DNA from 4 places in the Sphaerimonospora cavernae genome. Region 1 is predicted to be linked to each of the others. Evidence: riboswitches for the same ligand, from Rfam matches in the RefSeq annotation. Region 1 holds a riboswitch; each other region holds the start of a gene.

Region 1 (7,774 bases):
CGCGGACGTGCGGCAGGACGACGAGATCGTGCAGCAGGAGGTCTTCGGCCCGGTCGTGACCGTACAGCCGTTCGCGAGCGAGGAGGAGGCCGTCGAGCTGGCCAACGGGGTCGACTACGCGCTCGCCTCCAGCGTGTGGACCAGGGACACCGGCCGTGCGATGCGGCTGTCCGCCGCACTCGACTTCGGCGCGGTCTGGGTCAACTGCCACCAGGTGATCATCCCGGAGATGCCGCACGGCGGCTTCAAGCACTCGGGCACCGGCAAGGACCTGTCCCGCTACGGCCTGGACGCCTACACCCGGATCAAGCACGTGATGATCAGCCACACCTGACGTCGCCACGGTCGTTCTCACCGCTGACAGCCGGAGCACGAGGGACCGTGCTCCGGCTGCCGGCAGGGCGTGACTCCGTGGTCAGTGGCGGCGTGGTCAGCGGTGCCTGGTCAGTGGCGGCGTCAGCGGCGGCCGAGGGCGCGCAGCTGCTCGGGGCTCAGCGCGGAGACGTTCTTGTCGATGGGATATTCCGTGTACTGGTGAATGGCCCAGCTCTTCCAGTCGGCGGGCGGTGTGACCTTGCCCGGGGCCTTGCTGTAGTGCGCCACCCACAGCGGATATTCGGCCAGGCCGCGCCCGTAGGTGTTGGCGAAGTTCCAGCCGCTGTACAACATCGGGGTGACGCCGGTCTTGGCCTTCACATGGGCCAGCCAGGTCTTGGCCCAGGCGTTGACGTGGCTGACCGACATGCCGTCCGTGGCCTCCAGGTCCAGCACGAGCAGGTCACCGGGCTTGCTGGGCTGCTGGTTCACCATGGAGAGGAAGTGCTCGGCTTCGGCGACGGGGTCGTTGCTGGGGTGGCCGAAATGGTAGGCGCCCCGCACGATGCCCTTCTTGTCCAATTCGTCCCAGTATCGGGCGAAGGTGGAGTCGCGGAAGGTCAGGCCCTCGGTGGCCTTGATGATGCCGAACTTCGCCGGACTGGCGGCCCAGTTGTGGTTCGGCTCGTGGTTGGAGATGTCTTCGCCGTAGATCAGCGTGATGTTCTCGTCGCCGGGGGCGAGCTGCGTGGCCTGCGCCGGCCCGGCCAGGAAGACACTGAGTGCGGCGGTCGGCACGACCATCGCCAGACTGACGGCAGGCGAACGGAAGCGCTTGCCGGAGAGGCTCACCCGGTACTTGGGCGAGGCCGGCGAAGAGGGGGTGACTGCGGTGAACCGGTGTTCCAGCATGAAGGGATTGACTCCTTGCTTCCATGCCGCCTACCGGGACAGCTGACGGGTTCGGGCGGAAGCGCCCTACGGCGCGCTTGGGGGGACGCGCTCCGATTCACCCGAGGGGTGGTCCCCGGCTCCGCGAGGCGCGGAGTCGGCGGCCGTGCACCTTCTGACGGGACGGCTCCCGCCAGGGGACGCGCGGATCCTGGCAACGAACGGACAACGCAACCGGGGATGGTGTCACCGTTGCGTATGCCGTTGGCGACAAAAGGTACACGGACCACCATTAAGGTGCAAATAGGACAAAACTCCGGATCGGAGTCTTACGGAGGGACGCGGTCGGCTGGTCACCCCTCCGCGGAGAGGGGCGCGTCCGTGTGCGGGACTGCCCGTCAGGACGGGGTGATGCCCTCGCGGGCCGCCCACAGGGCCGCCTGGGTGCGGGAGGACAGTCCCAGTTTCGCCAGGATGTTGCTGACATGGGTGCGGGCCGTGCGTTCACTGACCGACAGCGCGGTCGCGATCTGGCGGTTGGACCGGCCGTCGGCGATGAGGGCCAGCACTTCTCGTTCTCGTGGTGTCAGGCTTGCCGTGGCTGTCACGGGAGCCCGCATCGCAGCGGCCAGTTGCCGGGCGGCGGCCGGATCGAGGTGCACCTCGCCGCGGACCGCGGCACGCAGGGCCCGCCCCACCTCGTCCGCCTCGGCGTCCTTGAGTAGATAGCCGGTGGCCCCGGCTTCCAGGGCGGCCCGGACCTTCTTCTCCTCCACGAAGCTGGTCACCGCGATGACCTCGACGGCGGGAAACCGGGCCTTGAGCTCTCGGGTCGCCGCTATGCCGTCCATGACGGGCATCATCAGGTCCATCAGGACGACGTCGGGAAGTTCGTCCGAATGGTCGAGAACCGCCAGGCGGTCGAGCGCTTCCTTCCCCGTTCCCGCCTCGCCGACCACCTCGATGTCGTCGAGCATCTCCAGGAAGGCCCGCATGCCCGTACGGACGACGCGGTGGTCGTCGACCAGAAAGACCTTGATCGTGCTGTCCGCGGTGCTCACCGGCTGGTCGCCTCCGTGTGTTTCGTGATCGGCGCGGTGACCGTGACGCTGGTTCCGGCGCCGGGTGTGCTCGTGATGTGGAGGCCGGCACCTATGCGTGTCGCGCGCTCCCGCATCGTTCCGAGTCCCATGTGTCCCGGAAAAGCGGCATCGGGGGCGAAGCCGCGACCGTCGTCCCTGACCGAGACCGTCAGGCTCGACCCGGTCCGGGTGATCGTCACGGTGGTCCGCTGGGCATCGGCGTGCTTGACGGTGTTGTGCAGCGCCTCGAGGACGATCCGATAGAGGTGTTCCTCGACCGCTTCGTCCAGCGCGGGACGCTCGCCCGTCTCGTCGACGACATCGATGAGCAGGCCTTCGCGGCCTGCGATGGCGGCGGCCTGCTTGCGTACCGCGGAGACCAGGCCCTCCTCGGCCAAGGCTCCGGGGCGCAGTTCGAAGATGAGGGCGCGCATCTCCGCCAGCGCTCCCTGCGTCAGCTCCCGCAGTTGGCTCACCGCGCGTCCCAGCGACGCGTTCCCGCCGAGACCCTGCTTGTCCATCGCCAGCTCGGCGGCACGGGCGTGCAGCGTCATCGAGAACAGTGCCTGGGAGACCGAGTCATGGAGATCGCGGGCCAGCCGCTGCCGCTCCACCAGGGCGGCGTTCTGCCGGACTTCGGCGAGCAAGGTGGCGTTCTCGATCGCCACGGCGATCTGATCCGCGAACGCCACGAGAAATTCGAGCTCCTCATCCGCCGGCTCGTCATCGGGGAGGTAGTAGACGTGCAGCGCACCGAACATCTGGCCCATGGTGCCGAGGGGAACGGCCACGAGGATGTCCCACTCGACATGGGGCAGGAACCGGTGGATCGGCTCGGCCCGGGGCCGCGCCAGGGTCCGCGCCGGGGCATCGCGGATCACCTCCACGCGCTGCTCATGAAGGGCGGTTATGGCAGGGGAGTCGACGCCGAGGTCCCAGGCCGCTCGCAAACCCTCCTCATAGCCGTCGGGCAGCCCGTCGGTGGCGAGGAACCGTAGCCGGCCGCTGTCACGTTCCATAATGTGGACCGCGGCGGCCACACCGCCACTCGCCTCCACCACCGTCGCCATGGCGGTCCGCAGTGTCGTCTCCAGCGGCTGGTCCACGACCATGTCGCTCGCGACCCGGGACAGCGCGGCCACCCGCCGCCGCAGGAGACCCATGGTCGCCTCGATCGCCGCGCGGTGCTGCTCCTGCTGGGCGCGTAGCCGTTCCTCGATGCGCGCGCGTTGGATCGCGGCTCCCAGGGTGTCCGCGGCCGCCCGGAGCGCCGCCACGTCATTGGGCAACCACTCCCGTTCGGCCACGCATTCGTCGAACCCGATGAAGCCCCACCAATGGTCTTCGACATGGATGGGCACGAGTGCGATCGACTTGATGTCCTCGGCCTCCAACTCGGGACGCTCCGGCGCGGGGAAGTCGCGGACGTGGCCGGCCATCACCTCCCGGTGCTCCAGCAGCCCGACCCACCGTCCCCAGCCGACGTCGACGTAGTTGAACCCCCTGAGCATGGGGTGGTCGATCTGCGGGGTGATCCCCGCGGCGACCCACTCGGACCGGTGGCCAGTGCACTGGCCGCCGCGAGCGTCGAGGTAGTTCTCGAAGATGTACACCCGGCTCACTCCGGCCGCCGTCCCGAGCCGCTCCAGGACTTCGCCGATGTTCGTCTCCCACGGTTCGGCACTGGCGAGGAACCGGTCGGCGGCGAAGAGCACGGCGGCCAGGATGGCGTCCGGGCCGGGCGCCCGGTCGGCGCGGACGTTCTCTCGCGCAGCTGCCATGTCGGCCCTCCCGCCTTGCCTGGCCAGTTAAGGCACCCCCGGCGGGAGTGTTGCAGCCGTGATCGTACTCCATGTCAACGTTCAGGGCTATTGCCCTTCCATAGTTTGAGATGTCCGAAAATGCGGCGGCCGTCCCGCCGGGCTGAGACTTTTGACGTAGTGGACCCGTGGCGATCGGCTGAGCCGGGTGGCGTCGGTACGCCGATCCGGCGAAGGGACCACCCCCGAGATCATCGAGGTAAGCGGCCGGCCCGGCCGTGACCACGAGACTCGGAGGCGCCCGCCATGAAGGTGAACCCGGCTGTTCGACATGACCGCCACCATGCCGTGGCCGGTGCCCTGCCATGGACCGCGCCGAACTGGGTGGAGCGGCGGCCGCTTGCGGCGACGCTCGCGATCATAGTCGGCGTCTTCGGACTGGTCGGCGCATCCGCCGGCGTTCTCACCTGGCTTACCCCGGGGATGGGCGAGACGGCGCGTCGCGAGATCGCCACCCTCGTGCTCGCGGCGGCCACCCTCGTCCTGTTGTCTCGCTGGTCGGCGTGGCGAGCCGTCGGCATCACCCGTCTGCCACGGCCACGCCACCTGACCCTCATGGCGCTGCCCGTGGCGCTCGCCGCATGGCCGCTGGGCTTCGGCATCGAAGGGGGTGCGTTGGCGTTGGCCGCGGCACTGGTCGCTGAACTCCCGAACTCCTTCGCGGAGGAGGCCCTGATGCGAGGCGTGGTCGTCAGGGCGTTCGCGCATCGCAAGCGGTGGCTTGCCGCTCTCGTCTCAGGCATCGGCTTCGGCGCGGTGCACCTGGTTGTTCTGGTCTGGGGAGCCTCGCTGTCAGACGTCGTGCCGCTGATCGTCGTCTCCGGCCTGTTCGGAATCGGCTACGCCTGCATCCGCATGGTCACGCACAGCTTGTGGGCGCCGATCGCCCTGCACATGCTGTTCAACGTCAGCCAGAACGTCGGCCGCGGACTGGAGACCCTTGGCGAGGGACCCTCCACCCTGATTCTGCTTGTGGGCGCCGTAGCTTTCCCGATCTACGGGCTGGTTCTTCTGCGTCGCGCGCCGCGGAACTGACACCTGGTGATTGGAGAGATCATGGTCGCGGTGCAGCAGTCGAGCACCGGTTCGATCGGTCTGCCGGTGATCGGTGGCACGGTCATCGTCACGATCGGGGCGGGCCTGCTCGTCGCGACGTGGTTCGGCCGGGGCGCGGCACTCGTCGCCGCCGGCACGATCGTGTCGCTCGTTCTGGTCGCGGGATCGACGATGAACGGCATTCCTAGGAAGGTCGGCAGCTTCGTCTGGCACCCCGTCGGCGCGGTCCAGATCCGGGACTACGCGGTGAGCGTGGGTGCGGGCCGGCTCGACCTGACCGACCTCGCTCTCGGGCCCGGCGCCCGGGTCAGGTTCAACGCGTCGGTGTCGGTCGGGCAGCTCACGGTGATCGTGCCGGCGACCGCGCGGGTGGAGGTGCACGGGTACGCCCGGCTGGGCGAGGTGAAGATCGACCACAGGGTCGAGGACGGTACGGGCGTCCGATTCGACCGGGTGCTCGAGCCCGAGGTGACCGGCATGTGCGACGCGCCCACCATCGAGCTCCACGCGCGGGCCGGGATCGGCGACGTGGAGGTGCGCGCTGTCCCCTGCTCACGCCGCAGTGTGGTCCGATCATGAGTAGGCCTGCCGCTTGGGCAGGCGCTCCGGTCAGGTCCGGCTGTACAAGGTCGCCAAATCGATCAGCTGAACGTCGTGTGCCGCGTCTGCCGCTGTGCGCGCCTTGTCGTTGAAACCGGTGCCGCTGAAGCAGACCAGGCGGGTGTGGCTGGTGTCGTAGCGGCCCGCCTGGGTGATGAGGTCGCGGATGTGACGAAGCCGTTCCTATCTTCTGCAGCTATGGTTCGGCCTGCGCCGAACATTTCTCTGGCTATGGTCGATGGGTCTCGTCGGCCGTCCGGGCGATCCGCTCTGGATATGACGGAATCGAGCGGAAGTGACGTATACCGAGGACGGCACCGGCGTGCCAATGGGGAGAAGACCGATGACCCTGGACCCCACCGACCAGCGGCGCCGCGCGGAGGTGTTCGCCTCGCTGCACGAAGGCCCGGCATTCGTGATCCCGAACCCGTGGGACGCCGGCACTACGCGGCTGTTCACCCGGCTGGGATTCCCCGCCCTGGCCACCACCAGCGGCGGCCTCGCCCTCGTCTTCGGCCGGACGGACGGCACCGGCCAGGTCACCCGCGAGGACACCCTGGCCAACATCGCCGCGATCGCCTCGGCCACACACCTGCCAGTCGCGGCTGACCTGGAGAGCGGCTTCGGACCCGCCCCCAGGGACGTGGCCGACACGATCCGCCTCGCAGCCGAGGCCGGCGCCGTGGGCGGCTCTATCGAAGACGCCACCGGAGATCCGTCCCGGCCCATCGCCGAGCTGGACGAGGCGGTGCGCCGGATGGAGGCGGCGGTGGAGGCTGCCCGGGCGCTGCCGTTCCGCTTCACGCTCACCGCCCGCGCGGAGAACTTCCTGTACGGACGACCCGACCTGGACGACACGATCGCCCGACTGAAGGCGTACGACGCGGTCGGCGCGGACGTGCTGTACGCCCCGGGCCTGCCGGACCTCGACGCGGTCAGGGCCGTCTGCGCGGCGGTCGGCCGGCCGGTCAACGTGCTCGCCGGCAGCTCGCCCGGGGTGACCGTGGCCGAGCTCGTCGCCGCCGGTGCCCGGCGCATCAGCCTTGGGTCCGCACTGGCGCGGGTCGCGCTCAGCGCCACTCTCGCCGCGGGGCGGGAGCTCGCGGAGCACGGCACGTTCGGTTTCTCCCGCGGGGTGCTCAGCTACGCCGAGGCGAACGCGCTGTGGACGGACGAACCACGGCGGACGGAGGGCAGCGTATGACCGACGAGTTGGAGCTTTGGGCTGTCGGAAAATCGGTGGACAGTCCGTACGGTCAGTGGCGATCGTTGGCGGCATGCGTCAGGAGGAGATCTGGGACGTCGACGCCGCTCGGCGTTATGACACGCCGGGCACCGGCATGTTCGCGCCTGATGTCCTGGGGCCGGCCGTGGACCGCCTCGCCGAGTTCGCGGGCGACGGGCGAGCTCTCGAGTTCGCCATCGGGACCGGCCGTGTGGCCGTCCCGCTCGCCGAACGAGGGGTGAGTGTCACCGGCATCGAGCTGTCACCGCCGATGATCGACCGACTGCGAACGAAGGCGGACGAAGCGACAATCCCAGTGATCGTCGGGAACATGGCGACCGCCGCCGCCCCGGGGAAGTACGCGCTCGTCTTCCTCGTCTACAACACGATCGCCAACCTGCTCACCCAGGCCGAGCAGATCGCCTGCTTCCGCAACGCGGCTCGCCATCTCACCCCGGGCGGCCGGTTCGTGATCGAGCTCTGGGTGCCCGAGCTGCGTAAGCTTCCGCCGGGCCAGCAGGCCACGGTCTGGTCTTCGGAGCCCGGCTACATCGGTCTGGACACCTACGACGTGCTGCGCCAACAGGTTGTGTCGCACCATTTCACGTTCGACGGGAGCGGCCAGGCCCGGCTGTTCCGCACTCCGCACCGCTACATCTGGCCGTCCGAACTCGACCTCATGGCCCAGTTGGCCGGGTTCGAGCTGGAGAGCAGGCACGCGGACTGGACCGGCGCCGAGTTCACCGCCGAGTCGCGTTCCCACGTATCCGTCTACCGGAATGCGG
Region 2 (7,774 bases), on a different contig from region 1:
ACTCCTCGTCGTGATTCTCGGCGACCGCCTCGCTCCAGACGTCGTCGGTACGGCTGCCGCCGCCGGAGCCGAAGGCCGCACCGAACCCGCTCATACCGCCCTTCACCAACCCCTTGCCGAGCTCGCGGCCCACCCGCTGCTGGACGGCGTCGAACAGCTTCAGCGCCTCCTCGGCCGCCGAGCCGAGCGGGTTGGTCTTGCGGGTTTCGTCATTGATATCCGTCATCTCGCCCCTCCTGCCTCGAACCGTACCCGGAGGACGCCGCCGCGGAGTGCCGCCGAGGCGATCTTTCTCCGGGACAGGGCCGCCGGAAGCGTGATGACGCGGCGGTAGGAACCGGCCGTGATGATCAGGTCGTAGCCCTTGCGGGCCAGATCGACGTCGTCCCGGTCGGCGAGTGGCAGCGCCAGGGCGAGTTCGTCGGCCGTCATCCGCATCGGGGGCGCGATGCGGGGACGGGCGAAGGGGTCGTCGCCACCGTACAGTTCCTCGCCGAGCCGGGCGAGCGCCACCGGGCCGACCGGCTCGGCGGGAAGGTAGGGCGCGATCCGGACGGGCAGCGGAGCGAACGACTCGTGCACGACGTCGAGTTGCCGTGCCTGTGCCTGCGCCCACGTCCGCCGCCACTCGTCGGCGCCGTCGGCGGGGAAGACCCGATTGGCGATCACGCCGTCCACCCGGTAGCCGTACAGGCTGAGCGAGGTGAACGTGCGGCGGGCCTCGGCGACGACGACGGCCTCGGGGGTCAGCACGAGCCGCACCGAGGCGTCCTCGCCGGTGAGCAGTTCACGGACCTCGAGCAACCCCCGGTGCAGCCGCTCTCCGGCGGAGATCACCTCCCCTTCGGGGGCGCTGACCCGCGCGACCCGCCGGATGACCGGCGACACCACCCCGAGCAGCCGCCTGCCGAGCGGGAGCAGACGGTTGACATGCCAGTCGAGCGCCTCCGGCAGGGCGAGCAGGCGCAGCGTCTCGGCGGTGGGGGCGCAGTCCACCACGAGCACGTCCCACCCGCCGGAGCGGGCCTGCTCGCGCAACTCCAGGAGCGCGATGACCTCCTCGGCCCCCGGCAGCACGGTGAGCTCCTCGGAGGTGATCTCGTCGAGGCCCAGCTCCCCCAGCACCCTGCCCGCGTAGTCGCGCAGTTCACCCCAGTGCCGCTCGAGCGACTTCTGAGTGTCGACCTGCTGGAGGTAGAGCCCGGGGGCCGCCTCGACCGGCTCGGGCTCTCCGGAGGCGGGCGCGGCGAGCGCGTCGGCGAGCGAGTGCGCCGTGTCCGTGGAGACGACCAGCGCCTTCAGCCCTCGCCGGGCGGCGAGCATGGCGGTGGCGGCGGCCGCCGTGGTCTTGCCGACTCCGCCCTTGCCTGTGAAGAGGAGGACCCTCATCGGCCCTCGACGCGGCGCCTGAGCCCCTTGAGCGCGGTGTCGATGATGACCTTCTCGGCTCTGCGCTTGATCATGCCGATCATGGGGACCTTCAGGTCCACCGCGAGCTCGTAGATCACCTCGATGCCGTCGCCGGACGTGTCGGCCAGCCGGTAGCCGCCTGTCAGGGCGGAGACCATCCGCCCGCCCTCGGCGATGCGCCAGCTCACCCCCGCGTCGCCGTCCCAGTCATAGGCCAGGACGTACTCGTCGCTGATGACGCCCGCGTCGAGGACGAACCGGACCCGGGAGGCCCGGCCGTCGTCTCCCGTCTCCAAAATCTCCGCCGACTTCACCTGGCCCGCCCACTCCGGGTAGGCGGCGAAGTCCGCGATCACCGCCATCACGGACGACCGGGCGGCGCCGATCGTGATGCTCGAGGAGGTGCGATCAGCCATGCGCCAACCGTACTTCACGATCCATGCTGAACTGGTGTGCCCGGGCCGTGTGAATACCGCTGGAATTCCGGTGTGCACACCTGTTTGGACGCCTGTTGGACGCCTGTTGGACGCCTGTTGGACGCCTGTGTGGATGCGGTGCGGATGCCGGGGATAACGCCTGGGTGACGGAACTACCGATGCGTAACTTTCGCGCGATAGCGTCCGGTGAGACCCGAAGAGCGAGCCCTGCACAAAGGAGTGGCCGTGCGCGAGTTCAGCGTTCCCGTGCTGGTCGACGTCCCCTCGTCCGCCAACTGCACCGACGTGGTGTTCCAGCGCGGCGCGGACGAACCGGACGTCGTAGTCATCCGCCGCAAGGACGGCGATGGTCCGGACGCCCCCTGGACCCCGATCACCGCATCGGAGTTCCGCGACCAGGTGGCGGGTCTCGCCAAGGGTCTGATCGCGGCGGGGATCGAGCCCGGTGACCGGATCGCACTCATATCGCGTACGCGCTACGAGTGGACGCTGATCGACTATGCCATCTGGGCGGCGGGCGCCGTCTGCGTTCCCATCTACGACACCTCAGCCGTGGAGCAGGTGAAGTGGATTGTCTCCGACAGCGGGGCCAAAGCGGTCTTCGCCGAGACTGCGCCACACGAGGAGACGGTACGGGAGGCCGTGCCCGGCCTCTCCCTGCTGTGGGGGATTGACAGCGGCGGCCTCGACGCGGTCCGCGAGCTCGGGACCGAGGTCACCGACGAGACGCTCGCCGAGCGCCGCTCGTGCCGGGGCGGGCGCGACCTCGCCACCATCATCTACACCTCCGGTACCACGGGCATGCCGAAGGGCTGCAGGCTCACCCACGACAACCTGCTGTTCACCGCCCGCAATGTGGCGCAGGGGCCGCTTGAGCAGATGTTCGAGGTGGACGAACGCTCGGCGCTGCTCTTCCTGCCGCTCGCGCACAGTTTCCCCAGGATCATCCAGGTCGTGCTGCTGGAGACGGGCACGGTCATGGCGCACACCCCGAGCATGAAGAACGTCGCCCCCGACCTCCAGTCGTTCAAACCCACGTTCCTGCTGGGCGTGCCGCGGGTGTTCGAGAAGGTCTACAACGCCGCGGAGCTCAAGGCCACCACGGAGGGCAAGGGCAAGATCTTCCAGGCCGCCGTGGCCGCGGCCGTCGCCTGGAGCAAGGCCGAGGGCTCCGGCGGAGCCGGCCTCGGGGTACGGCTCAAGCACGCGCTCTTCGACAAGCTCGTGTACGGCAAGCTACGCGCGGCGACCGGCGGCGCGCTGACCGCCGCCGTCTCCGGCGGCTCCGCCCTCGGCGACCGGCTCGGCCATTTCTTCCGGGGCGTCGGGATCGAGGTGTTCGAGGGCTGGGGGCTCACCGAGACCAGCGCACCCTCCACGGTGAACATCCCGGGCGCGAACAAGGTCGGCACGGTCGGCAAGCCGTTCCCGGGGGTGAGCGTCAAGATCGCCGACGACGGCGAAATCCTGGTCAAGGGCCGCCATGTCTTCGACGGCTACTGGAACAACGAGCGCGCCACCAAGGAGTCCATCGACCCCGAGGGCTGGTTTCACACCGGCGACGCGGGCGAACTCGACCAGGACGGCTACCTGCGCATCACCGGGCGCAAGAAGGAGATCATCGTCACCGCCGGCGGCAAGAACGTGGCCCCCGGCCCGCTGGAGGACGCGATCCGGGCGCACCGGCTGGTCAGCCAGGCCATCGTCGTCGGCGACGACCGGCCGTTCGTCGCGGCGCTGGTCACGCTCGACCCCGAGGCGCTGGAGCAGTGGAAGCAGACCGCAGGCAGGGCGGAGGTCGTGGTGACCGATCCGGCCCTGGTGGCCGAGGTGCAGACCGCCGTCGACGCCGCCAACCGGATGGTCTCCAGGGCCGAGCAGATCAAGAAGTTCGTCATCCTCGACACCGAGCTGAGCGAGGCGAGCGGCCACGTCACGCCGAAGCAGTCGATCAAGCGGAACGTGGTGCTGCGCGACTTCGCCAAGCAGATCGACGAGCTGTACGGCTGAGCCGTACGGACCAGGTCGAGGACGTCAGAGCAGGCCGGCGAAACGGGCCGCCACGCTCTCCCAGTTCCACTCCCGCTCGACCCAGGCCCGGCCCCGCTCCCCCATCGCCCGTGCCCGGGCGGGGTCGGCCAGCAACCCTGCGAGCGCGTGGGCGATGTCGCCGGACGAACGACCGTCGACGACCAATCCCGTCTCGCCGTGCCGTACTGCGTCGGGCGCACCCCCCGAGGAGCCCGCGACCACGGGCAGGCCCGTCGCGGACGCCTCCAGATAGACGATGCCCAGGCCCTCGACGTCCAGACCGCCCAGCCGCGTACGGCACGGCATCGCGAAAACGTCGCCGGCGGCGTAGTGCGCCGGCAGCGCCGCCCACGGCACCGAGCCGGTGAACACGACGGAGCCCCGCAGACCGAGCCGGGAGACCGCCCGCTCCAGCGCGGCGCGCGACGGGCCGCCGCCGACCAGGAGCAGCACGGCGTCCGGCACCCGCCGCAGCACCAGCGGCCAGGCCCGGATCAGCATGTCCTGCCCCTTGCGCGGCACCAGACGGGAGACGCAGACCACCACCGGCCGATCCCCGAGGGCCAGCGCCCGGCGCACCTCGTCCCGGCCCGTTCCGGGACGGAAGACGGCGGTGTCCACCCCGGGGGCGAGCCGTACGAGCTTGGCTTCGGGGACGACCGGTGCGAGCCGGCGGCACGTGTAGTCGCCGAGATAGGTCACCGCGTCGGCGCCCGCGCCGATGCGGCCCAGCAGCGCGCCGGCGACGGGCAGGCGCGCCCAGGACGCCTCGTGGCCGTGCGTCAGCATGACCACGCGGGCGGCTCCGGCGGCGCGCAGCGCGGGGGCGAGCAGGCCGAGCGGCGCGGCCGCCCCGAAGACCACGGTCGCGCCGTCGTCCACGAGGGCGGCCGCTCTGGCGGCGACGGCGCGCGTGGGCAGCATGAGCGTGGTGGGATGCCTGACCACCTCGTACGGCTGCCGCGCGTCGAAGCCCTCGCACCCCTTCCATCGCGGCGCGTACACGACGACCGAGTCCGGCGGGAGACGGCAGGCGAGGCCGTGCACGAACGCCTGGATGCCGCCGGGCCGGGGCGGGAAGTCATTGGTGACGATCAGCGTTCTCGCACCCATCCCCTGCCCACACCTCTCACCCGAAGGCCACGCAGAGCATTGTCGCGGGTGGACGGTCATGGGTGCGAGTCATCGCGAGATCACGGTGGGTAGGTAGGCCAGCCAGGATCGGGTGAGCTCGACGGTCGAGACGCCGAGCGTGGCACGCAGCGCGGCCTCGATGCCGGCGGGGCCGTTCGATCCGGTGCCCATCGCGGCGCGGTAGAGGGCCACGAGCCGGTTCTCGCCGAATCTCTCCGCGATGTACCGGCAGGCCAGCCAGGCCTCCTCGTACGCCTGGGCCCGCCGCGGCGAGCCTGCCGCGAAATCCGCGTGATCGGGCAGCGCGCGCGGCGGCGCCCCGGCCCGCAGGTCCGCCGCCAACTCGGCGGCGATCTCGCGGGCCGTGAGCCCGCTGCCCGAGTAGCCGACGTAGTCGGCGAATCCCTCCACCAGCCAGGCGGGCATGTCCCCGGTCTCCGCCGCGTCCGTGGCGACATGGGTGAGCTCGTGGGTGATGACGATCCGGCGACCGGCCGCCGACAGGCGGGCGAAGCCGGACGGCTCGATGATGACGCGGCCCGGGCCCGCGAGCGCGGCGAGCCCTGCGACGCGCGCGGGCGCGGCCAGCACCGCCGCCTGCTCCGTCGTGGCCGGCACCAGGACCACCGCGTCGACCGGTCGCCCCCAGACGCGGGCGACCGTACGGCTCCCGCGGTCGGCCTGATCGGCGAGCTCGCCGATCAGGCCGCGCCGCCCGCCGACGACCACGACGTGCTCGCCCCGGGCCAGCGACGCCCCGGCCCAGACGCCCGGATGCTCACCGGCGATCGCCCGCGCCCGCGGCAGCAGGCGATCGTCCGGTGCCGCGGCGGCGGGCAGGACCAGCAGCCCGATCAGGACCGCCGGCCTGACCAGTGCCGCCGACCTGACCAGTGCCGACAGCCACGCCAGGGCACGGATCCGGAGCATGCCGAGCATCGTACGGGTGTCACGAGTGCCCGGGGGGCGCCGCCGATCGTCGTCAGGTCCCGGGTCGTACGGCTCCGGCGAAGGTGCGCCTGCGGTAGGAGTCGAGCCTGTCGATCCGCACCCGGGCGCCGCTGTGCGGCGCATGGATCATCTTGCCGTTCCCGACGTACATGCCCACGTGGCCGCCGCCGCTGGTGAAGATGAGGTCACCGGCCTTGAGATGCCGCCAGGAGACCTTCTTGGGCACGGCGCTGCGTATGGACCACGTCGTGCGCGGGAGCCGTACCCCCGCCTTGCGCCAGGCGAACTGGACCAGGCCGGAGCAGTCGAACGCGCTGGGCCCGGTGGCGCCCCACCGGTAGGGGTCGCCGATGTGCCGCTTGGCGGCCTTGACGGCCCGCGCGGCCTTGGCACGCTGACGCGCGGCCCGGCTCGATTTCGCGCCGGCCGGCGGCTCTGCCGCCTTCTTCACCGCGTCCTTCTTGGGGGAGGCCGGCTTGGGGGAGGCGGCCCGTTCGGCCGCCGCGGGGGTCACCTTCGTCACGGTCACCGTCACCGTGTCGTCGGCCGACACCGGTACGGCGAAGGCGGAGGATGTCAGCACGACGCCTCCGAGGACGAGGCAGACACGACGGGACAGTTTCGCGGGGGTGGTAGACAGGATCTCTCCTAGGGTCTTCCGCTCACGCCTACCGGGTTAGCTGACGGGTTCGGGCGGGGAAGTCGCCCTACGGCGCCCAGGTCGTGTTCACCTGACGCGCAGATTCACCCCGGACCCCCTGGACTCGAGGGGTCGTTGGTTCCCCGGCTCCGTGCCTCCTGACTGCACGGACTCGGCAGATCACCGGACTGCATGCGGGAGCGGGACGCGGAGTCCCGTGCTCGCCGCGGCCCAGAAGCTATCCGGACGCGTCCGCGAACGGCAAAGCCCACTCCATCAAATGGAAGATCCATTAAGAGTTGCGTAAAAGAAATCCGCAGGATACCCGGATGAAATCCCGCTAAATGTGACACTGCTCACATTTAGCGAAAAGAGATCAAATAGCGACCTCAGGGACGTACGGCACCAATGGGACGATACTCGGAAAGTGTGACGACTTTCACAACGTCCCCGGTCTGGGGTGCGTGGACGACCTTGCCGTCGCCCGCGTAGATCCCGACGTGGCCGTAGCCCGAGTGCCACAGCAGGTCGCCGGCCTGCAGTTCGTCAAGCGACACCCGCCGGCCGCTGCCCCACGCCCACTGCTCGTAGCTCGTGCGGGGCAGGTGCACCCCCGCGGCCGCCCAGGCGGCCTGGACGAGCCCGGAGCAGTCCCACGCGCCCGGTCCCGTCCCGCCGTACCGGTAGGGCTTGCCGATCTGCCCGTACGCGAACTGCAGCGCGGCGAGCGCGTTGCCCGAGGCGGGTCCGGCGTAGACGGCTCCCGCGCTGTTCGGGTTGCCGGCGTTGAAGGCCCCGAGCTCGCGCAGCAGTTTGGTCTGCTGATCGACGAGCTTTTCGACCTGCTCCTTCTCCTTGGCCAGGTCCTTCTTGACCTTCACGGCCGAGTCGTAGGCCGACTTCTTCTTGTCCCGCCGCCGCTTGAGACCGGAGACGGCGCTCTCGTACTGCTCGAGTTTCCTGGCCCGCTCCTGCGAGAGCTGGTCGAGCGTGGCCATGCCGCTGAGGGCCGATTCGGGGTCGGAGCCGTAGAAGACGCCACTCCACGCGAGATCGCCGAACTGGTAGTCGCTCACCGCGATGGAGACGACCCCGTCGCGCAGCGCGTCCACCTGGGTGGCGTGCTCGCGGTACTCGTCGTTCGCGGCGGCGTACTGCTTCTTGGTCTTCT
Region 3 (7,774 bases), on a different contig from region 1:
TCGTGATGATGGGGTTCGGCGTGACGGTGACCAAGCCGACCGTGTCCTCGGTGTCCAAGTGCGTGATTCCCGCAGTGGAGGCAGCCAAGCGGGACTGCCGGGACTCCGACCCGGCGACGCCCGCGGCCAAGGCGGGACTGTTGCCCGGCGACCGGATCACCTCGGTGGCGGGAAAGCCGGTCGCGTCGTGGGAGGACGCCACCCGCTTCATCCGGGCGCACGGCGCCGGCGCCGCGACCATCGGCATCGACCGGGCGGGCAGGGGCATGACCCTCACAGTCGACCTGATCTCCCAAGACATGCCGTTGCTCGACGATCCCGGCAAGGTGGAGAAGAACGTGGGCTTCCTCGGCGTGTCGCCCACGCTGGTGGTCGAGCGGCAGGGGCCCGGATACGTGCTCGGTCAGATGTGGGACATGACCGAACGCACCGCGGTCGCGATGCTCAACATTCCGAAGAAAATGGTCGGCGTCTGGCAGGCGGCGTTCTCCGGTGAGAAGCGCGATCCCAACGGACCGATCGGCATCGTCGGCGCGGGCCGCATCGGCGGCGAGATCGCCGCTTCGGACATCCCCGTCGAGAGTAAGATCAATATCTTCATCACCCTGCTCGGCGGGCTCAACCTCGCGGTCGGCATGTTCAACCTGATCCCGCTGCTTCCGCTGGACGGCGGCCACATCGCGGGCGGTCTGTGGGAGGGTCTCAAGCGCGGCATCGCGCGGATCCGGCGACGGCCGATGCCCGCGTACGTGGACGTCGCCAAGGCGCTGCCGCTGACGTACGTGATGGCCGTGCTGCTCGTCGTCATGGGCGGCCTGCTGATCTACGCCGATCTGGTCAACCCCGTCCGCATCTCCGGCTGACCGCCGATGGACGTCCCGGTGGACTGGGACGAGATCGGGCAGATCGTCACCGAAGCCTTCCGCCACGTGGCGCCGAAGAGTCTCGCCACGCGGGTACCGGCCCCTGAGGAGCGATCAGTGCCCTGTCAGGGTGCCTGCCCTTCCGGGCCGGCGCCGGGTCGGCGCAGCCACCGCAGAGCTGCGTCGGCGCAGTCCTCGGGGCTGCTGTTGAAGGCGATGGCTGCGTCGGGCGCGTGCTGCCGGACCAGGTTGACCACCTTCTCGAAGAATTCGAGCAACGGCTCGTGCTTGCGGATGCCGCCCCCGATCACCACGCAGACGTAGTCTCCGTGGGTCAGCGCCTCCACGATCATCCCTTCGGGGCTCTCGTCGAGTGCCACCAGACACCAGTCGGCCTCGATACCATGATCGTCGAACCGCGCCTGACCGCGTGCCATCGCCGCCTGGATCGGCTCCGGGTCCCAGCCCTGGATCTTGGCGGGATCGAGACCGATCACCAGTACTCGTGCCACTGCCACACGTCATCCTTCGCGCAGAACGTTTCCACAGTTCGTGGTCCTTAGTACATCGATATGTGCACGTGGTCGTAGTGGTTCGCGGTGATCCCGCCGCGGTCGGCCATCGTGCGCCAGCCCGGCCAGCCGAGATTGTAGATCTGCTGCCGCCAGATCACATATTTCACCCCCAGTTTCGCGCCGTTCTTGATCGCCCAGGCGGCGACGGTGTCGCCGAGAGCCTTCATCTCCGGCGTCGGCATCGAGCCGCCCGAGCTCATCATGAAGTCGCAGGCGCGGCCGAGGGGATGCTCACCGCTCGACTCCGAGCGGTAGCAGCCGACCGGGAAACGCAGGTCAAAGCTCTCGACCACCTCCGTGCGCATCAGCAGGGTGCGAGGAGTGATGTTGTCGGCGCCGGTGGGCAGCTCCGGAGCCCAGGATCCACCCGGCCGTCTGCCGGGGGCGACCGGGACCAACTTGTCGAGCTTGTCCTTGATCTCGTCAATCAGCTTCTCGGCCTGCTCGCGCTGATCGGCCACGGCGGAGGCCTGCGACTTGAGCCGGTCGGTCAGATCCTTCGCCGCCTCCGCGGCACGCTGACGTTCCGTGCGCGCCTCGTCGAAGCGGCTCAGCCTGAGTGACTGCTCCTGCTGCATCTGGTAAACGAGCGCCGAGGTCGTCAGGTCGGGGACCGGCATCGGGCCGCTCATCTGGTACTGCCGTGAGGCGAAGTCTTCGACAGATCGCTTCATGGCGTCGTAGTCCGCTTCGGCCCGGGTGAGCCGGTCGCGCGCGGCCTGCTCCGCCGTACGTGCCTTCGCGAGCTCGACCCGTTTGGCGTTGTAGTCGGCGATCAGCCGGTCGACCTTCTTCTCCAGGCCGGCGAGCTGCTTCTTGAGGCCGCTCCTGCTGGGTTTTGGATCGGCCTGGCCCGCCGTGGCCGTACCGAACACGAGCGCGGTGGCCGCGAGCACACCGGCTGCCAGAGGTAACACGCGGGGCAGTGCCCACTCCTCTCCATATGCCTGCCGAGTTAGCTGACGGGTTCGGGCTGGAGACGCCCGGGCACTGCGTTGAACACGAACGTCGTGCCTTCACCCCACGTTCCATGGGTCCTCGGCTCCCGAGTGAGGCACTCAGGATTAGGCGCATCGGCTGAGTCAGACGATGCGATGGATAATAGTGGTACGGAAACGCCGGATGCCACCCCGAGTCGCAATCATTCAGAGATCAGACCGTGATCTCGGCTTGGCGCAGCATCTGGGCCGCCACCTCGTAGGGGGAGGGGATCTCCGATCCAGGGTGGGCGGGGCACAGGGGACACTCTTCTGCGGAGGGGAGATGGGTGCGGGTCTGGCGGTGTCCGTCGACCGCCACCCACTCGTCCAGCAGCGGGTCTTGACGCGCTCTCCGGCATGAATGCCGAAGATTCAGCCTGTGCCGCACATGCGACACTTCTGCGGCTTCCTGCTTCATCGACCTGTGCCACCAAGGTGGTCTTACCGGGTCTCCACAGGCTTTCGAACCTTGCGGCTCCGTTCTCGCCCGTCCGGCGGTACCTGACGCGATGACGCTACCAGACGCCGATCCGCCTCGGCGGCGCTGTGGTCCACGTCGTCCCGCCGATCGTAGTAGATGAGCTCACGGCCGTCGGCGAGATGGGTGATCGTGCGCTTCACGTTGTCGTTCACACATGCCGTTCATGTCGTCGGTCACGTCGTCGCCCGTGCTGTCACCTGCCGGGTCACGAGCGACGTCGGGTATCGCCTGTGCCGTCTGTGCCGCCTGTGTCGCCTGTGTCGCCGTTCACTGCGCCGGTTTCCGGTGCCCGAGCTCGCCGTCCCCGGCCGGATCGGCGAGGATCAACTTGCCGATGTGCTCGGACAGCTCGGCCCGCGCTTCATCGGGCAGTCCCGTGTCGCTGACGACGACATGAGCCTGATCGAGGCGGGCGATGGTGCTGATGCCGACAGTGCCCCACTTGGTGTGATCGGCCAGCACGACGAGCTGCCGCGCGGCGGCGACCAACTCCCGGTCTGTCTCGGCTTCGAGGAGGTTCGGGGTCGTGAAGCCGGCCCGGGGGTTCATTCCGTGGATGCCCAGCATGAGCGTGTCGACGTTCAGGGACCGGATGGCCGTGATCGCCACGGGCCCGACGAGCGCGTCCGACGGCGTGCGCACCCCGCCGACCAGCACCACGGTCTGATCGCTCCGTCCCGACCGGTGGAAAACGTCAGCGACCTGCACGGAGTTCGTGATGACGGTCAGCTCGGGCACCTCGACCAGATGGTGGGCGAGGGCCCATGTCGTGGTGCCGGCCGACAGCGCCACGGCGCCGCCGGGCTGGACGAGCCGGGCCGCGCGCCGGGCGATGGCCTCCTTCTCCGTCTGCTGGCGCATCGATTTGGCGGCGAAACCGGGCTCCTCGGTGGATCCGGCTCCGGCGGCGGTGGCCCCGCCGTGAACCTTCTCGATCAGTCCGCGGTTCGCCAGGACCTCCAGGTCGCGTCGGATGGTCATGTCCGAGACCCCGAGGTCGCGTACGAGTTCCGCGACGCGCGCACCGCCCGTCCTCCGGACTCGCTCCAGGATCGCCTGCCGCCGTTGCTGGGCCAGCATCCATCGCTCCTATCAACGGGTTCCAACAAATTATGCCAGATAGCAGCAGCAGGAATGTTGATTCATGGTGACGAGGATGCATGGATCGGCTCTTCCCCCTTGTACGGCATCGCCGGGCGGGGGACAGTGAGGAAAAGCCGGACGAGAAAGGCGGGCCCTCATGGCGAAGCGCGCACGCAGGTCCAAGGCACGCAAGAAGAAGAAGGCCAACCACGGTAAGCGCCCGACCGGCCGCTAGAGCACGGGGACTCAGGGTCGTCAGGGGAGGTTCTGCTCCACCCAGACGATTTTTCCGTACGGCGTCGGCCGGGTGCCCCAGCGGTAGGCGAACCGCTTGATGAGCTGGAGGCCCCGGCCGGTGTCCTCATCGGGCGCGGGCATACGCGGGGCAGGGGTGGTCGCCGAGCCGTCGACGACCTCGCATACCAGCGTCCGGCCGCGGAGCAGCCGTAGCTCGATCGGCGGCCAGCCGTGCTTGAGCGCGTTGGTGACCAACTCGCTCACTATCAACTGAGTGCTGTCCGCCATCCCGCCGAGCCCCCAGGCGGCCAGGGTGTCGCGGACGAAACGGCGGGCGTGCGCCACGAACCTCGGGTCGGCGGGCAGCGGGCAGGAGGCGATCTCGTCCGGGTCGAGGTCTCGCACCCGGGCCACCAGCAGCGCGATGTCGTCGCGCTCGTGGCTGGACCGCTGGCCGCTGATCGTCACGTCGCACATGTCCTCTAGATCGTCGACGGCGCCGGCGAGTAGACGGCGCAGCGTCATGATGCCCGCGTCGAGGTCCCGTTCACGGCTCTCCACCAGGCCGTCGGTGTAGAGGGCCAGCACACTGCCAGCCGGAAGGGTCAGCTCCCGCGTCTCGAGCGGGTCGGTGCCGATGCCGAGCGGGAGCCCCGAGGGCAGATCGATGATCTCGGTCGAGCGATCCGGGTGCAGCAGCACGGGCGGCACATGACCCGCTCTGGACAGCGCGCACCCGCGGGTCACCGGGTCGTAGACGGCGTAGATGCACGTGGCGATCTGTGTGGGATCGAGGTCCTGGCTCATCAGGTTGAGTCGGAAGAGCACCTCGTCAGGCGGCAGGTCCAGGCTCGCCAGCGTGCGCGCGGCCGTACGGAGCTGCCCCATGGTGGCGGCGGCCCGGGTGCCGTGGCCCATCACATCGCCCACAACCAGCGCGGACCGGCATCCCGGCAGGGGGATCACGTCGTACCAGTCGCCGCCGACGCCCATGAGGTCACTGGCCGGCAGATAGCGCGAGGCGATGTCCATGCCCAGCGGTTGCGGCAGCTCGGCGGGAAGCAGGCTGCTCTGCAGGGTCAGGGCGGTCCGGTGCTCGCGGGAATAGAGCCGGGCATTGTCGATGCACACGGCGGTCCGCGCCGCGAGCTCCTCGGCTACAGCGACATCCGTCTCCTCGAACGGCCGGCCGCCCGGCCGTCTACTGAAGACCGCGCAGCCGAGAACCCGCCCTCGCGCGCGCAGGGGCACGGTGAGGAAGGAGGAGTCGGTGAGGAGCTCCACGATCGCGTCCTCACGGTCTACGCCGGCGCCGATCACCCGGGCGCTCTCCTTGTCGAGGACGGGGTACATCAGCGGCTTACCGCTGACCATGCTCTGCGTGTGCGGCAGCATCGCGGAGAAGACCGTCACCTCGCCGACGGGGAAGGCGTTGAGCCACGGCTGCGGGTCCTCCATCGCCACGGCCACCGCGACCCGGCGGACGAGTGAGCTGCCGTCGATCTGGCGGGAGGGAAGCTCCCCGTCGATCAACAACCGATCCTGGACCAGGACGGCCGCCGTGTCGGCGAAGCGCGGGACCGCCACGTCGGCGAGTTCCCTGCTCGTCTCCGCCAGGTCCAGGGTGGTGCCGATCCGATGGCTCGCCTCGTTGAGAAAGGCCAGCCGCTCGTGCGCTGCCGCGGCGCTGCCGCGGCGCCACTCCGCCCGGTCTCGGGGGGCGGGGTCCTTGATGACGCAGTTCCGGTCCAAATCGGCTACTCCGGAGAGGGACGGTGGGATGCCTGAGAATCGTATGAATCACTACCGTGCATTTCAGCTACTTGCGATGAATGATCCATATCGGTTCATCTCGGTATGGTCACACCGCGGGTAGCTGAGCGAGCGCCGTGTCGATCCGTTCCTGGGGGAGCGGCACGTCCTCCAGATGGCCGGCCAGGTGGCCCTCGTAGGCGGGCAGGTCGAAATGGCCGTGTCCGCACACCGCGGTCACGATCACCTTCGGCTCGCCCGTCTCGGCACAGCGCAGCGCCTCCGCGATCGTCTCGGCGAGAGCGTGCGTGGGCTCGGGGGCGGGCACGATGCCCTCGGTCCGGGCGAACCGCAGGCCGGCCTTGAAGCACTCGGACTGGTTCTTGGCCACCGCCTCCACCATGCCGAGTTCGTAGATGTGCGACAGCAGTGGGGCCATGCCGTGATAGCGCAGGCCGCCCGCGTGGATCGGGTCCGGCACGAACGTGTGCCCGAGCGTGTGCATCTTCAGCAGCGGCGTGAACCCCGCGCTGTCTCCGTAGTCGTACGCGTAGACGCCCCTCGTCAGTGAGGGGCAGGCGGCCGGTTCGACCGCGCGCAGCACGGGGCCCATCCGCCCGGCCAGCTTCTCTCGCAGGAACGGGAAGACCAGGCCGGCGAAGTTGGAGCCGCCACCGGCGCAGCCGATGATCAGGTCGGGTGTCTCACCCAGCATGGCGAGCTGCTCCAGTGCCTCCTCCCCGATGACGGTCTGATGCATGAGCACGTGGTTGAGCACGGAGCCGAGTGCGTACCGGGTGTCGTCGTGGCCGCCGGCGACCTCCACGGCCTCGCTGATCGCGATGCCGAGAGAGCCGGGACAGCCGGGGTCTTCGGCGAGGATCCTGCTGCCCGTCGTCGTCACCGCGGAGGGGCTCGGATGAACGGTGCCGCCATATGTCCGCATCAGCGTCCTGCGGTAGGGCTTCTGGTCGTAGGAGGCCCGTACCATCCAGATCTCACAGGCCAGGCCGTATTGGGCGCAGGCGAACGCGAGCGCCGAGCCCCACTGGCCGGCGCCGGTCTCCGTGGTCAGCCTGCGCACGCCCTGTCGGGCGTTGTAGTAGGCCTGCGGGACCGCGGTGTTGGGCTTGTGAGATCCCGAGGGGCTGCCGCCCTCGTACTTGTAGTAGATCCTGGCCGGGGTGCTCAGGCTCTTTTCGAGTCGGCGGGCGCGGATCAGAGGGGTGGGGCGCCAGAGGCGGTAGACGTCGAGGACGTCCTCCGGGATGGGGACGTGACGGTCCCGGGTCACCTCCTGCGCGATCAGGTCCGCGGGGAACAACGGCAGCAGATCGTCCGGGCCGATGGGTTGCAGGGTCGCCGGGTGGAGCGGCGGTGGGGGAGGCTTCGGAAGATCAGGAAGAATGTTGTACCAGTTTCGTGGGATTTGTGACTCGTCGAGTAGCACCCTTGTCGGCTCGTTCGCCACGTCATCCACTCCTCTCCCGTATGACTCCCGGCGCTGCCGGACGACCGATCCGGCGTGAACACCAGTCTGCGAGTACGCGCGGCTCCGCGGAAGGACGCGGGCCAGATCGGTGCGAACCCGTGCCTGGCAGGGCCGGAAACACGGTTTGTAGCCTCGGAAGGGAAGGGTCACACCGGATCCGACCGCCTGGAGGTCCCGTGCCCGCACAACTGGATCACACGATCATGCACAGCACCGACCGGTTCGCCTCGGCCCGGTTCCTCACCGCCCTGCTGGGAGCGCCCGAGCCTGAGGAGTTCGGACCGTTCGCGACCGTCCCGCTCGCCAACGGC
Region 4 (7,774 bases), on a different contig from region 1:
ATAGTTGACGACCGTGGCCTCGGGGTCGAATTCCTGCGCCCGCCTGTCCGCGTCGGCACCGCGGCCGGAAGGCGCTGGCGTACCATCCGAATCGCCCTGCGGATACGGTGGCTGTCCTGTGCTCACCGTGTCACCTCGTTTCAGATACGCATGCGCCCGCGTCTCAGGCTCCATGCTGATATCGCCCAAAGTAGCGACCGGCGTAACAACAGTCACCTTTACCCTGAGTTTGCTATAACGTCATCCACCTTAAGATTACCCAGGGTAGAGGTGCAACAGCATGCGGGTGTTACCGAGGGTGTTGGGCTTGACGTGCTCCAGATCCAGGAACTCCGCGACTCCCTCGTCGTACGAGGCGAGCAGCTCGGCGTAGACCTCGGGCGACACCGGCGTGCCCTGGATCGGCACGAACCCGTGCCGGCCGAAGAACTCCACCTCGAACGTGAGGCAGAAGACCCGGCGGACTCCCAGCTCGCGCGCGGTCCTGATGAGCGCCGCGACGATCCGGTGACCGACGCCCCGGCCCCGCGTCTCGGGGTCGACGGCGAGGGTGCGGATCTCGGCCAGGTCCTCCCAGAGCACGTGCAGGGCGCCACAGCCGATGACCCGTCCGTCGGACTCCGCGACCCAGAACTCCTGGATGTCCTCAAAGAGCGTGACCGTGCTCTTCTCCAGCAGGCGCGGCCCAGCTCCGGAGTACGCGTCGACGAGGCGACGGATCACGCGCACATCAGGTGTCCTGGCGCGGCGCACGACCAGGGCTGGTGGTCCGGACTCGGCTGACGTCTCCTCGGCGACCTGCTCCATGAGCCGTCAGCGTAGTCGCGCCCGCGACGCGCGGATTACGTGTCCTGCCATGGCACCGAGGGCGTGAACCTCCGCGACAGAAAGTCGTGGCGGAATTACGGAGCGTCGACCGCTCAGATCCTTGACGTCGTATCCGGATTTTCCCGGACTTCGACGTCCGCCATGGCCCCGAAGTGTGATCTTACTCGGCGAGTAAAGGCAGGTTGATAGGGACGCGTGCCATCCGAGACCGTGACACGACCGTGATCATTCAGTTGTGAAATCTAGACGAGATCGGGAGTTCTGGTTGAGCGGGAACCTCAGGGTGCACTATCGTCCAGCGACGATGCCGAATCTTCAACGCACCGGGTGTGGAGGGGAGCCGGGGACCCAACTGTACGAATCGGCAAGCGGTCCGGCTCGACGCCGACTGCTGCTCGATAACGGGGTGAATCCGAAAGGTAGGGCTACTCCGGCCCGAACCCGTCAGCTAACCCGGTAGGCGTCAAGCAGTGCCGTACGGACACGCCCGGCCAACGGCGGCCACAGGGAGCAGTCCTCGCGCGGCACCATCGAGGAGAGGAGCTTGGAACCGCATGCGTGGAGGACGGCCCGCGGGCAGGCACGCCCGCGCCAGAAAGGCCGGACCCGGGAACATCCGCCGGTTGGCCCTCGTGACGGTCGCGCTGATCACGATCACCTTCGGCGCCCCCGTGGGGGCCGCCACGGCCGAGCCGAAGCCGAGCCTCAAGAAGCTCGCAGCCGAGGTGGAGCGCCTCTACGAGGAGATCGAGAGCCTCACCGAGCAGTACAACGGTGAGCGTATCCGGCTCAAGGCCGCCCAGCGCTCCGCCGCCATCGCCCAGAAGAACCTCGCCAAGAGCGAGTCCGAGCTGGCCGTCCGCCGCCAGAAGGCGAGCGCGCTCGCGCAGAACTCCTACATGAACGGCGGCATCGGCTCACTCTTCCCCATGGTCGGCTCGACCGACCCCGAGACCTACCTCGACCAGGCCTCCACCACCTATGCCCTGCAGATGCAGCAGGGTCAGGAGGTCACCGAGGTCACCAACGTGATGAAGGCCGCCGAACGGGCCAAGGCCGGCGCCGCCGCCCGCCAGGCCGAGGTGAAGAAGCTGCTGAGCAGCCTCGAAACCCGCAAGGACAAGATCAGGACTCTGATCAAGAAGACCGAGAGCAGCCTCTACAGCCAGGTCGCGGGGAGCATCGGCGGCCGGGCGACCCGGATCTCGTTCCCCATCGTCGGCGACGGCAAGGCGTCCGAGGCGGCCCGCTGGGCGCTGACCCAGCAACTGAGGCCCTATGTCTGGGGCGCGGACGGGCCCACGTCGTACGACTGTTCAGGCCTCGTCATGGCGGCCTACCAGCGAGTCGGGATCAGCCTCCCGCACTACACCGGCGACCAGTGGACCGCCGGCACGCACATCGACCGCGAAGACATGCGCCCGGGCGACCTCGTGTTCTTCTACTCCGACCTCCATCACGTCGGCATCTACATCGGCGGCGGCTACATGGTCCACGCACCGCGCACCGGGGATGTCGTACGCGTCGCGAAGATCACCGGTCGGCCGTTCGCCGGAGCCGTACGGATCGCGGACTGAGCGCCCACGCGGGCCGTCCCGGGCTGAGCAGCCCCGACGGCTTCGACGCGGCCCCGGCAGGCTGACCATCACGACCCGATTCGCCGGGACATCGGCCGGGAACCGACAATGAATACCGGAGTGTGCTCCGCGCGCTCCGAATTCCCAGCCGTTTCGCTCTCGCGAGAGGAGCGACGATGACGACGGTCTTCGTACTGTGGGGCGGCGGCAGCGTGGGAGCGGCCCAGGTGGGCATGTTGCGCGCGCTGACGGCTCGCGGAGTGCGCGCCGACATGGTGGTGGGCGCCTCAGTGGGCGCGCTCAACGGCGCGTACTACGCGGCGCGCCCCGACGCCGAGGGAGTCGAGGATCTCGCACGCCTGTGGCTCTCGGTCAGCGGCCATGACGTGTACCCGCTCAGCAGCCGGGACGCGCTGCGCACCCTGGTGGACAGCCTTCCCTTCCACCCGTTGCGGGGCGCGCTGCAGGCGTTCGGCACGCTGAACTACACCTTCCCTTTCAACCCGCTGACGTTCGTCGGCGGACTGCTCGGCGGTCGCAACCACCTGTTCGACAACCACTCGCTGCGCCGGTTCCTGGAGCGCATCCTCCCGATCGAGGACCTGGAGGACGCCCGGCTCCCGCTGTCGGTGCTGACCACCGACGTCCTCAGCGGCCAGGCCGTCCTGCTCTCTCGCGGACCGGCGCTGCCCGCACTGCTGGCCAGCACCGCGATGCCCGCGATCTATCCCAACGTGCGGATCGGCGACCGGGTGCTGATGGACGGCGGCGTGGCCGACCGGACGGTCCTGGATCACGCCGTCAACGCGGGGGCCGACGAGGTCTATGTGCTCTCCGCCGGCTTCTCCTGCCCGCTGCCGGAGCCGCCGTCCACCGTGATCGCCATGGCCCTGCATGGCTTCAATCTGCTCAGCGAACTGCGGATCAGCGCCTCCATCAGACGCAACCAGGACCGCACGGCGATACACGTGCTCCCGCCGCTGTACCCGGTCGAGGTGCTGCCGATAGATTTCCGCCAGACGGCCGGGCTGATCGAGCGGGCCACCGAGTCGACCCTGCACTGGCTCGAGCGTCACGAACCGAAGCCGGGTCTGGCGCGGCCCCTCTACGACTCCGTGGCGGACGATGGCCCCTCGGCGCGCACCGCGCCTGTTCCCTCAAGGGATGCGCGCACGCCGCTGACGGCCGACTAGAGCGTGTTTCGGTCGATCAGATCAGCCGACGGCGGGCCGCCCACGCGACCGCCTCGATCGCGGTCTCCACGCCGATCCTGTCGCAGATGCCGCGCAGGCGCCGCCGTACGGTCCGACCGCTCACGTCGAGGCGGCGCCCCACCCGGTCAGCGCTGACGCCCTTGGCCAGCTCGGCGAGAAGCAGCAGATCGTCGTCGGTGAGATCGGCACGGTCAAGGTCCGGGGCGGGATCGTCATCCAGCGCTGACGAGCTGGAGACGACGTCGGGAAACCCCATCGTCTGTCCCTCCCCACGGCGACGAACGGCCGAACCCATCCTCCAGGGAAGGTAAACATCTCCCACCAGAGTCGTCAAGTGTCGGGGTGGGACTCCGCACTTCTCCGTAACACGGATCTCAGGAGGTGTTGCGGGCATAGACCAGGCGGAGTCCGATCAGCGTGAGCCACGGCTCGTGTACGTCGATCGTGCGGGCCTCCCCGACGATCAGCGGGGCACCGGTGCCGGTGGCCACCACCGTGACGTCGTCGGGATCGGCGGCCAACTCCGCCGTCATCCGGTCCACGATGCCGTCGACCAGCCCGGCGAAGCCGTAGATTATGCCGGACTGCACCGCCTCCACCGTGTTCTTCGCGATGACCGACCTGGGGCGGATCAACTCGACCTTGTGAAGCTGCGCACCGGCCTCGGCGAGCGCGTCCACCGAGATCTCCAGGCCGGGGGCCGTGACGGCGCCGACGTACTCTCCCCGGCCCGAGACCGCGTCGAACGACGTCGCCGTGCCGAAGTCCACGATCACGCACGGCCCGCCGTACAGGGTGGTGGCGGCGAGCGCGTTGACGATGCGGTCGCTGCCGACCTCCTTGGGGTTGTCCATCCGCACCGGGACGCCGGTGCGGACGCCCGGCTCGACGACCACGGTCGTGACATCCCCGAAGTAGCGCCGGGACATCTCTCGCATCTCGTTCAGCACCGACGGAACCGTCGAGCAGATCGCGATGCCGCCGATGTCGGCGTCCTTGAGGATCGGCGACTGCCCGAGCAGGCCCTGCAGCACGACCGCTATCTCGTCCGCCGTGCGGCGGGGATCGGTCGCGATCCGCCAGTGCTCGATCACCTCTTCACCCTCGAACAGGCCAAGCACCGTATGGGTGTTGCTGACGTCGATGGTGAGCAGCATTCCCCGATTATGCACTAGGCCGTGTCCCTTGGATCTTATGCCTGCTGCGGTCGCCTACGGCAAGATCCGCAGGGCACTCCTCATAAAGATCCAGACCGATGTCGAGAGCCGGTGCCGAATGGGTCAGCGCACCGACCGCCAGGTAGTCGACCCCGGTCTCGGCCACCGCCCGCGCCGTGTCCAGGGTGAGCCCGCCGCTCGACTCCAGCCGCGCCCGCCCGTTCACCAGGCGTACGGCCTCGGCGAGTTGCTCCACGGTGAAGTTGTCGAGCAGGATCTCGTCCGCCCCCTCGGCCAGAACGGGCTCGATCTGGTCGATCCGGTCGACCTCCACCTCGATCGGCAGGCCGGGGAAGGCCTGCCGTACGGCACGGAACGCGGCGGCGACCCCGCCGGCGGCCACGACGTGATTGTCCTTGATCAGCGCGGCGTCGTAGAGGCCCATGCGATGGTTGACCCCACCACCGCGGCGCACCGCGTACTTCTCCAGCGCGCGCAGCCCGGGCAGTGTCTTGCGGCTGTCACGGATGCGGGCCCCGGTGCCGTCCACCGCGTCCACCCAGCGCCGGGTGAGGGTTGCGACCCCCGACAGGTGGGTGAGGAAGTTCAGCGCGGTCCGCTCCAGCGTGAGCAGGCCGGCCACCGGACCGCGCACCGTCATGAGGACGTCGCCGGGAGCGACCCGATCGCCGTCGGCCACGTGCCGTTCGATCGTCACCGGCTCGGCGGCCCTGCGGAAGCCTGGGTCGGCGTGACGGAAGCCTGAGTCGGCACAGCGGAAGACGGCCTCGACGACCGGCAGACCGGCCACCACGCCCTCCTTGCGCGCGACCACGTCGGCCACCGCCGTCTGCCCGGCCGGGATGGTGGCGGCCGAGGTCACGTCCTGGCCGCCCGCGAGGTCCTCGGCGAGCGCGGTGCGCACGAGGCGGAGCAGCCCGTCCGGGTCGATGCCGAGCCCGGCGAGCTCGGCCCAGAGCGGGTCCTCCCGCTCCAGCTGTGCCTGCTGCTCCGGTCGCAGTGCTTGCTCCGGTTGCTCGGCGTGGGGCGCGTGCCGCATGGTCAGTCCTTTCGCTCCCAGGGCGATGTCGATGTGCGCCCGCCAACGGTCGTCGTCGCGGTCGGGGTGATCCTCACGCCAGTGCGAGCCACGGGTCTCCTCACGGCCCGCGGCGGCGGCCACCAGGGCGGACGCCACCGTCAGGAGATTGGTCGCCTCCCACGACTCGGTGCACGGCTCGACCGCGACGGGCGTCCACCTGGCGTCCCCGAGTGCGCGGGCCACCTCGGCGAGGCTGCCCGCACTGCGCAACACGCCGGCCCCGCGGCTCATGTGGCTCTGGATCCTGGCACGGGTACGCGGATCAACCAGCCCGTCGGGGCGGTCATCATGCTCGCCCGGCTCGGCCGGCTCGGCCGAATCCCGGCCGCCCGGGTCACGTGCCGCCAGGTCGCAGGCGATGCGCTCGGCGAAGACGAGCCCCTCCAGCAGGGAGTTGGAGGCGAGCCGGTTCGCGCCGTGTACGCCGGTGCAGGCGACCTCTCCGCAGGCGTACAGCCCGGGAACGCTGGTGCGGCCGGACAGGTCGGTCCGCACGCCGCCGCTCGCGTAGTGGGCCGCGGGCGCCACCGGGATCGGCTGTGTGACCGGATCGATTCCGTGCTCGCGGCAGACCGCCAGGATCGTGGGGAACCTGGCCCGCCACTTCTCCTCGCCGAAGTGGCGGGCGTCCAAATAGACGTGATCGACGCCGGTCTCGCGCATCTTCCTGGTGATGGCCTTGGCCACCACGTCACGTGGTGCGAGATCGGCCAGTTCGTGGACGCCGTGCATGAACCGATCGCCGGACGCGTCCACGAGCACCGCGCCCTCGCCCCTGACCGCCTCGGAGACGAGGGGCTGCTGGCCCGTCGAACCCTCGCCGAGCCACAGCACGGTCGGGTGGAACTGCACGAACTCCAGATCGCGTACCACAGCTCCGGCCCGGAGGGCGAGCGCGACGCCGTCGCCGGTGGAGACGGGCGGGTTCGTCGTCGCGGCGTAGATCTGGCCCATGCCGCCGCTGGCCAGGATCACGGCCCCGGTGCGCACCGCGCCCACGCCGTCCCTGGCGCCCTCACCCATGACGTGGAGGGTGACCCCCCGCGCGCGGCCGGCGGCGTCGAGCAGCACGTTGAGGGCGAGCGCGTGCTCGATCACCTCGATCCTGGGCTCGGCGAGCACGGCCTCGACCAGCGCGCGCTGCACCTCTGCTCCGGTCGCGTCGCCGCCCGCGTGAACGATGCGGTTGCGCCGGTGGCCACCCTCGCGGGTGAGCTGAAGCTGCCCGTCGACGCCCCGGTCGAAGCTGGCACCGTGGTCGATGAGCCGCTTGAGCGCGTCGGGGCCCTCCGTGACGAGGATCCGTACGGCGTCCTCGTCGCAGAGCCCGACGCCGGCGACGAGCGTGTCGTTCAGGTGCTCATCGGGGGTGTCCTCGGGGTCGAGGACCGCGGCGATGCCGCCCTGGGCCCAGCGGGTGGACCCGGCGGAGAGCACGTCCTTGGTGACGACGAGCACTCGCCCCGCGGGGGTCAGCTCGGTGTACCGCAGAGCCACGGTGAGGCCCGCGATCCCTGACCCGACGACCACGGCGTCGGCGTACACGCTCCATCCGGGAGCGGGGGCAGTGAGCTTCCTCGGAATCGCCACCATGCGGGGGTTCCCCTTTCGTCACTATGACGATAACGCCCCGGTCGTGGTGATGCGTCCCCGCCCCGCCCGTTTCGATCAGCCGTGCCCGATCAGCTGTGCCCGATCAGTCGGGAAGCCGTACGACCACGTTGTCGATCAGGCGGGTGGTGCCGACCCGGGCGGCCACCGCGAGCACGGCCTCACCTCGGTGGTCATCGCCGACCTCGGCGAACGTGGCGGGATCGGCCAGCACCAGATAGTCGAGCACGAGGGGCGGCCGCGCCCGGGTCGCCCCATCCGGCACGGCACGGTCCTGTACGGCAC

Evidence for each region. A riboswitch is a leader RNA that binds a small molecule or an ion and turns the genes downstream of it on or off. The one in region 1 is predicted to bind cyclic di-AMP.
Region 2: it holds a riboswitch for cyclic di-AMP, as region 1 does, so the genes downstream of both, ACFHYQ_RS02095 (C40 family peptidase) here and ACFHYQ_RS24055 (glycoside hydrolase family 25 protein) in region 1, are expected to answer to the same signal.
Region 3: it holds a riboswitch for cyclic di-AMP, as region 1 does, so the genes downstream of both, ACFHYQ_RS23595 (coiled-coil domain-containing protein) here and ACFHYQ_RS24055 (glycoside hydrolase family 25 protein) in region 1, are expected to answer to the same signal.
Region 4: it holds a riboswitch for cyclic di-AMP, as region 1 does, so the genes downstream of both, ACFHYQ_RS05660 (C40 family peptidase) here and ACFHYQ_RS24055 (glycoside hydrolase family 25 protein) in region 1, are expected to answer to the same signal.

The regions. Positions count from the first base shown of each region.
Region 1 is NZ_JBHMQT010000055.1:5,899-13,672, reverse strand. It holds gene ACFHYQ_RS24060 (aminobutyraldehyde dehydrogenase) at 1-334, shown strand, start outside; gene ACFHYQ_RS24055 (glycoside hydrolase family 25 protein) at 457-1,227, opposite strand; cyclic di-AMP (ydaO/yuaA leader) riboswitch at 1,240-1,379, opposite strand; gene ACFHYQ_RS24050 (response regulator) at 1,605-2,267, opposite strand; gene ACFHYQ_RS24045 (sensor histidine kinase) at 2,264-4,069, opposite strand; gene ACFHYQ_RS24040 (CPBP family intramembrane glutamic endopeptidase) at 4,355-5,143, shown strand; gene ACFHYQ_RS24035 (hypothetical protein) at 5,165-5,743, shown strand; gene ACFHYQ_RS24030 (isocitrate lyase/PEP mutase family protein) at 6,108-6,968, shown strand; gene ACFHYQ_RS24025 (class I SAM-dependent methyltransferase) at 7,042-7,774, shown strand, end outside.
Region 2 is NZ_JBHMQT010000003.1:341,335-349,108, forward strand. It holds gene ACFHYQ_RS02065 (hypothetical protein) at 1-226, opposite strand, end outside; gene ACFHYQ_RS02070 (ArsA family ATPase) at 223-1,389, opposite strand; gene ACFHYQ_RS02075 (SRPBCC family protein) at 1,386-1,826, opposite strand; gene ACFHYQ_RS02080 (AMP-dependent synthetase/ligase) at 2,073-3,857, shown strand; gene ACFHYQ_RS02085 (glycosyltransferase family 4 protein) at 3,882-4,991, opposite strand; gene ACFHYQ_RS02090 (peptidase MA family metallohydrolase) at 5,061-5,942, opposite strand; gene ACFHYQ_RS02095 (C40 family peptidase) at 5,995-6,546, opposite strand; cyclic di-AMP (ydaO/yuaA leader) riboswitch at 6,614-6,791, opposite strand; gene ACFHYQ_RS02100 (C40 family peptidase) at 6,993-7,774, opposite strand, start outside.
Region 3 is NZ_JBHMQT010000054.1:10,511-18,284, reverse strand. It holds gene ACFHYQ_RS23605 (M50 family metallopeptidase) at 1-863, shown strand, start outside; gene ACFHYQ_RS23600 (hypothetical protein) at 989-1,381, opposite strand; gene ACFHYQ_RS23595 (coiled-coil domain-containing protein) at 1,423-2,355, opposite strand; cyclic di-AMP (ydaO/yuaA leader) riboswitch at 2,369-2,519, opposite strand; gene ACFHYQ_RS23590 (hypothetical protein) at 2,591-2,737, opposite strand; gene ACFHYQ_RS23585 (hypothetical protein) at 2,860-3,051, opposite strand; gene ACFHYQ_RS23580 (DeoR/GlpR family DNA-binding transcription regulator) at 3,167-3,979, opposite strand; gene ACFHYQ_RS23575 (50S ribosomal protein bL37) at 4,140-4,217, shown strand; gene ACFHYQ_RS23570 (ATP-binding SpoIIE family protein phosphatase) at 4,238-5,971, opposite strand; gene ACFHYQ_RS23565 (TrpB-like pyridoxal phosphate-dependent enzyme) at 6,081-7,442, opposite strand; gene ACFHYQ_RS23560 (VOC family protein) at 7,640-7,774, shown strand, end outside.
Region 4 is NZ_JBHMQT010000006.1:230,530-238,303, reverse strand. It holds gene ACFHYQ_RS05670 (RDD family protein) at 1-126, opposite strand, end outside; gene ACFHYQ_RS05665 (amino-acid N-acetyltransferase) at 256-807, opposite strand; cyclic di-AMP (ydaO/yuaA leader) riboswitch at 1,124-1,306, shown strand; gene ACFHYQ_RS05660 (C40 family peptidase) at 1,383-2,405, shown strand; gene ACFHYQ_RS05655 (patatin-like phospholipase family protein) at 2,582-3,598, shown strand; gene ACFHYQ_RS05650 (helix-turn-helix domain-containing protein) at 3,615-3,875, opposite strand; gene ACFHYQ_RS05645 (type III pantothenate kinase) at 3,994-4,776, opposite strand; gene ACFHYQ_RS05640 (L-aspartate oxidase) at 4,784-7,471, opposite strand; gene panC (pantoate--beta-alanine ligase) at 7,575-7,774, opposite strand, start outside.